2 regions of the Rhizobium binxianense genome follow, and region 1 is predicted to be linked to the other one. Evidence: riboswitches for the same ligand, from Rfam matches in the RefSeq annotation. Region 1 holds a riboswitch; the other holds the start of a gene.
What was found. A riboswitch is a leader RNA that binds a small molecule or an ion and turns the genes downstream of it on or off. The one in region 1 is predicted to bind FMN.
Positions count from the first base shown of each region.

Region 2: it holds a riboswitch for FMN, as region 1 does, so the genes downstream of both, PO860_RS12295 (6,7-dimethyl-8-ribityllumazine synthase) here and ribN (riboflavin transporter RibN) in region 1, are expected to answer to the same signal.

Region 1 covers NZ_CP118713.1:1,242,877-1,246,078, forward strand. Annotated here, with positions in the region: gene lon (endopeptidase La) at 1-314, shown strand, start outside; gene hupB (DNA-binding protein HupB) at 521-796, shown strand; FMN riboswitch at 955-1,110, shown strand; gene ribN (riboflavin transporter RibN) at 1,195-2,103, shown strand; gene PO860_RS06170 (esterase-like activity of phytase family protein) at 2,187-3,202, shown strand, end outside.
Region 2 covers NZ_CP118713.1:2,468,123-2,471,324, forward strand. Annotated here, with positions in the region: gene PO860_RS12280 (hypothetical protein) at 1-116, shown strand, start outside; gene PO860_RS12285 (GCG_CRPN prefix-to-repeats domain-containing protein) at 204-512, opposite strand; gene PO860_RS12290 (SRPBCC family protein) at 696-1,142, opposite strand; FMN riboswitch at 1,448-1,590, shown strand; gene PO860_RS12295 (6,7-dimethyl-8-ribityllumazine synthase) at 1,670-2,104, shown strand; gene PO860_RS12300 (VOC family protein) at 2,343-3,032, shown strand; gene PO860_RS12305 (DUF1194 domain-containing protein) at 3,174-3,202, opposite strand, start outside.

The DNA.
Region 1 (3,202 bases):
TGGCCATGACCGGTGAAATCACCCTTCGTGGCCGTGTGCTGCCGATCGGCGGTCTCAAGGAAAAGCTGCTTGCAGCGCTTCGCGGCGGCATCAAGAAGGTGCTGATTCCGGAGGAAAACGCCAAGGACCTGGCGGAGATTCCGGACAACGTGAAGAACAACATGGAGATCATCCCGGTATCCCGCATGGGCGAGGTGATCAAGCATGCGCTGATCCGGCGGCCGGAGCCGATCGAATGGGACGGCACGGTGGAAACGCCCGTCATCACATCGGTCGAAGGCCTCGATGAGACAGGCGCAACCATAGCGCATTGAATGGCCTCGGCCACATTTATGCCCCATTGGAGCAAAACACGGAAAAAGGCTGGCGAAAACGCCAGCCTTTTTTGTGAAAACGTCATGGAGACGCTTGCTTTTCCTTGATTTGCAGGGCTTTTGGGTTTCCGGCGGGCCTGATGAAACCTATTCGGCGCCTAGCTTACTTTTGAGTCGTTTCATACCATTTAGAAAGGGGTGGAAACATGAACAAGAATGAACTCGTGTCCGCAGTCGCCGAAAAGGCAGGACTGACGAAGTCTGACGCGGCTTCCGCTGTTGACGCGGTTTTTGACGTTGTCCAGGCTGAACTCAAGAACAAGGGCGACATCCGCCTCGCGGGTTTCGGCAGCTTCACCGTTTCTCATCGCGCCGCAACGAAGGGCCGCAACCCGTCGACGGGCGCTGAAGTCGACATTCCGGCTCGCAACGTGCCGAAGTTCACGCCCGGCAAGGGCCTGAAGGACGCCGTCAACGGCTGATCTGGGATTATCCGCCAGCCGGAAACGAGACCGGTTGTGCAGGATTTGAGAGGGGTTCGGCTTGGCCGAACCCCTTTTGCTTGTGGCGGGCCATTTGCTTTGCCGGACCTTTTTGCTTTGGCCGGCCTTGCCGCCGCGCCGGCTTTGATCTACGAGATTCCCGTTCTCAGGGCGGGGTGAAACTCCCCACCGGCGGTAAGGGTCTCGGCCCAAGCCCGCGAGCGCCTTTTCTCGTGTCGAAGCGGGGGAGGGGTCAAGCAGATCCGGTGCGATTCCGGAGCCGACGGTTAAAGTCCGGATGGAAGAGAATGAGTCGGTCGTGCGAAGGGCGAGGATTCGTCATGTCGTCCGTGTCGGTAGCTCATGCGTCCTGATTTATGTTGGTCCCTAAGTCGTGGATGAAAGACATGAATCAGACTTCCCTTGCTGCCGAGCCGTCCCGCGCCGTTGTTGGCGCCCTCTGGATGGTCCTTGCCGGCATTGCTTTTTCGCTTCTCAACGTCGTCACCCAATGGCTGACGATGAAGCTTGCCTTCCCCTCGGCCTCGGCCGCCTTCTGGCAATATGGCTTCGCCTTCCTGTTTTCGCTGCCGTTCCTTCGCCGGCTCGGCCTTGCGGCGATGCGCACGCACTATCCCTGGCGCCACCTCGCGCGCGTCGTGCTTGCCGCGCTCGGCGTCGAGGCGTGGGTTGCCGGTCTTGCCGCGGTGCCGATCTGGCAGGCGATCGCACTGGTGATGACCTCGCCTTTCTTCATCATTCTGGGCGCCCGGCTTTTCCTGGGTGAGCGCGTCGGTCCGGCCCGCTGGGCGGCGACCGCAGCCGGTTTCAGCGGCGCGATGATCATCCTGCAGCCATGGTCAGACAGTTTTGGCTGGGCCGCACTCCTGCCGGTGCTCTCGGCGCTGCTGTGGGGCGCCTCGTCGCTGATCACCAAGAGCCTGACGGGCATCGAACGACCGGAGACGATCACCGTCTGGCTGCTCGTTCTGCTGACGCCGATAAACGGCGGCCTGGCGCTTGCTGCAGGCTTTGCCGTGCCGACGGGCGCAGCCCTTGCCTTGTTCCTGCTGGCGGGACTGCTGACCGCGGCGGCGCAGTATTTTCTGACGCTTGCCTATGCCGCAGCGGATGCCGCCTACGTCCAGCCTTTCGACGATCTGAAACTGCCGCTGAACGTGCTGGCCGGCTGGCTGTTCTTCGGTTATGCGCCGGCGGGTTACCTCTGGCTGGGAGCGGCGCTCATCCTGTCCGCTTCGCTTTTCATCATGCGAAACGAGATGCGCAGGGAGCGCAAACCCGCCTGATCTGATCCGGCGCAAAATGTCGCATCTGTCATGCCTCTGTCACGCCGCTCCCGCAGAAAACTCATGTTTCGAATGTTCGACACATGGGGGATTTCATGACAATTTCATCGCGCAAGGCAGCGCTTGCTGCCGTGCTTTTCGCATCCGTTGCCTTTCCGGCTGCGGCCGAACCGGTCTTCAACCGAATCGCCTCTTTCCCGGTGGCCCAGAACCTGCCTGGTGACAAGGATAAGCTTTCGGCCACGTCGGCCGAAATCATTACCGCGACCGACGACGGCAACACGCTGATCTATAGCGACAGCCCGCTCGGCGCGATCGGCTTCATCGACATTACCGATGCCAAGGCTCCGAAGGCCGGTGGCGCGCTGATGATGGACGGCGAGCCGACATCGGTCACCTCGAGCGCCGGCAAGGCGCTGGTCGCCGTCAACACTTCCGAAAGCAAGGCGAAGCCCTCTGGCCGCCTTGCGATCGTCGACGTGGCGACGAAGAAGATCGAAAACAGCTGCGATCTCGGCGGCCAGCCGGATTCGATCGCCCTCAACAAGGACAAGACGCTCGGTGCCATCGCGATCGAAAACGAGCGCGACGAAGAGGTGAATGACGGCAAGATCCCGCAAATGCCGGCCGGCGACCTTGTCGTCTTCCAGGTCAAGAACGGCACTGTCGAATGCGGCACGATCAAACACGTGGCGTTGACCGGCCTTGCCGGCGTCGCGCCCGAAGATCCGGAGCCGGAATTCGTCGCCTTCAACGGCCTGAGCGAGATCGCCCTGACGCTGCAGGAAAACAACGAGATCATCATCATCGACGCCAACACGGCTCAAGTGAAGACGCACTTCTCCGCCGGCAGCGTCGATCTTACCGGCATCGACACCAAGCGTGACGGCGCCCTGAAATTCTCAGGCGAATCCAAGGCTGTTGCGCGCGAGCCCGACGCCGTGAAGTGGCTGGACGATAACCGGTTCGTCATTGCCAATGAAGGCGACTACCAGGGCGGCTCGCGCAGCTTCACCATCTTCGACAAGACGGGCAAGGTTCTCTACGAATCGGGCGCTTCCTTCGAACGCGCCGTCGCTCATCTCGGCCACTATCCGGA
Region 2 (3,202 bases), 1.2 Mb from region 1:
AAGTCGAGCTGACAGCGGAAGAGAGCAGCCGCAAGGCGAAGGAACTTGTCGAATGGTATGAATTCGGCGTCAAGGATCCAATCGAGCTCGAAGAACTCATCGACGGGAAGATCTGACCGAAGTGCACAATTGCCAGCTTTCATGCGAAAAGGCCGGGCGAAACATCGCACCGGCCTCTCCATGCTTGCCTCTGAATGAGGCCCTTAGTAGTCATCCCGCCAGCGGCGCTCGCGATCCCAGCGCCGCTCATCGCGCCAGCGCGGGCCATCCCAATCCCGGTGACGCCGCTCCCAGCCCCAACGGGGCGGACCACCGTAGAAAGCGACCGGCGGCGGACGGCGCCAGTTTCGCCGGCATTCGCCCCAGCGCGTCAGGTGCCAGCCGCGACCGCAGGCGTAGTCAACCTTTGTGACAGTGCTCTCAACCTTGATTGTCCCAACCGGCATCGCCTCAGCTGTGCCGATCGAGAGGCTGCCAGCGAGCAAGGCAGCCGCGATAGAAAGTGCCTTCATCGAAAACTCCATTTCATCCAGCCGCAATCACTTTAGGAGCGCCAAATTGAACTGGAGATGAACTACGCGTTCATGTTTGCGGGAGAAAAAGAAACGCTTTCGGTCGACCGATCGGAGCGCCGGCCGGCAGTTTTCCCCCTCCGGCAAGCGCTTCCGGGTACCCTTCTTACGGCGGAAAACCGTTCATGTCCTACCGTAAAAAGGGTCGGGACCTGGATCACGCCCGGCGGCGACCTCGGTCAGCCGCCCGAGATAATGGGCCCAGCCTTCCGCATGGCCGGCGCATTGATCGGCGCTCGGCAGGCCGCTATGCGTGAGCCGCAGCAGCGTTCCGCCCCCCTGCTCGATCAGGTCGATCTCGACCAGGCTGGATCCCGGTGGCACGACCTCGCTGCCGTCCCAGCCGAAGCTGTAGGCAAGGCGATGAACCGGCACCACCTCGCGAAACGAACCGCGCGCAAAGCGGGCGCCGGTGACGTTAACGAGATAGAGCCCGCCCGGCTGCGGCTCGACCTGCGCCTCCGTTCCCATCCAGCGCAGGATCTTCTCCGGGTCGGTCATCAGCGCAAACACGGCAGCCGGCGGTGCTGCGATATGCGCTTCGCGGTGAACGACGAAAGCTTCTGGCATCACTCCCTCCCATGGTGACTGTCGTCTGCCCGCCTCGGGCGAAGACGCCGTATCCTGTTCCGTCCTGTTGTCCTGACGTGGATGTCCTCACCCGAGCATGTAGGCGCGCGCCCATCCTCAGCAAGAGGGAACGGCTGTCGCGATCGACGGGCGCTCGCCAGCGCCCGGAGCACAAATGCCGAAGAGAGCCTCAGGATGAGGAACCATGGAGGATGCCGTGCCGCTAATGAAATGCATGGAAAACAACTGGTCGCTGCTAAAGCATTTCCCCTATTGCCAGCCCCTCGCCTTCCCCCTATTGTCCCCGCCGTTCTCAGGGCGGGGTGAAAGTCCCTACCGGCGGTATGCAATTCCAGTTGCGAGCCCGCGAGCGCCTTCTTCGGAAGGGTCAGCAGATCAGGTGAGATGCCTGAGCCGACGGTCATAGTCCGGATGAAAGAGAACGTGCGTTCCTGCCGCCCTTGCGGGCTGTCGGGGACGCTCGTGATCGCCTTGGGTGATGTGTCTGTTCGCCAAAGGAGATTACCGTGACACCCACCCGTTATGCCTTTATCAAAGCCAGCTGGCACGCCGACATCGTCGACCGTGCCCTTGACGGCTTCTACCAGCTCATTCCGGCCGAGCAGGTCGATGTGTTCGATGTTCCCGGCGCATTCGAAATGCCGCTGCTATCGCGCGACCTTGCCGCAACCGGGCGCTACGGTGCCGTCGTTGCTGCCGCTTTCGTCGTCGACGGCGGAATTTACCGCCATGAATTCGTCGCCCAGGCCGTCGTCGATGGGCTGATGCGCGCCGGCATGGATACCGGCGTACCAGTGCTGTCGGTTTCGCTGACGCCGCATCAATATCAGGAAACCGAACACCACAAACAGATCTACCGCGCGCATTTCGTCGAGAAAGGGCGCGAGGCTGCAAAGGCGGCTTTGACGATCGGCAAAACCCGCGCTGCTCTCGCCGCGTAAGGGTATTCATTTCCCTGCGCCGGCTCGACGGGCCGCAGAATGACAGACGAAGACGGCGGGAGCGGATCCCGCCGCCTCGTCGGATCGGCAGACGAGCGACGCCTAGTGTTGCAGCGGAATGCGCCAAACCACTCAATACCGACAGAATAATTGATTCGACGCCCTTGCCACGCTGTGGTCCACTGACCGCCGACATGTATCGCCATTCTTAATGCGTCCAAACCTCAAGGAGCTGAAGATGAGCAATGCAATGCGCAGTGAAGCCCCCATCCAGACCCCGAATACACGGTCCGTCGACACCAAGCTCGAAGTGGTCGTCATCCCCGTTGCCGACGTCGACCGCGCCAAACGTTTTTATGACGGCCTGGGCTGGCGGCTCGACGCCGACTTTGCCAATGACGCCGATTTCCGCGTGATCCAGTTTACCCCGCCGGGCTCCGGCTGCGCGATCATCTTCGGCAAGAATGTCACCGCGGCGGCACCGGGCTCCGCCCAAGGGCTCTACCTGGTCGTCTCCGACATCGAGGCAGCCCGCCGCGATCTCATCGCTCGCGGCATCGAAGTGAGCGAAGTGTTCCATGACGCTGCCGGCGTCTATGCCGGCAAAGACGAACCCTATCTCTTCGGACGGCTGCGCGTCGCCGGCCGCGATCCCGAGCACCGCAGCTATCGCTCCTTCGCCTCGTTCAAGGATCCGGATGGCAACGGCTGGCTGTTCCAGGAAGTCACCACACGACTACCCGGACGCATCGACGCCGACGAGACGAAATTCACGACGTCAAACGAGCTTGCGTCAGCACTGCGCCGCGCGGCAATCGCCCACGGCGAACACGAGAAGCGAAACGGCGGCAAGCATGACGAAGGCTGGCCGGACTGGTATGCCGAATACATGGTCAGCGAGCAGGCCGGCAGAGCGTTGCCGTTGTAGGCAAAGGCTGCGGCGTCATCGCAGACCGCAACACCAGCTGAAAAGCATCTCGGCCAATAAAAACTATCCCAACGAGGATCGCGTCTCTGCGGCTTACCAAATACTGACTGATATAATTTCGGCGCGGTAACCCGCCGGGCATCAGCGGTCGAACATGTCCCGCCACTGCT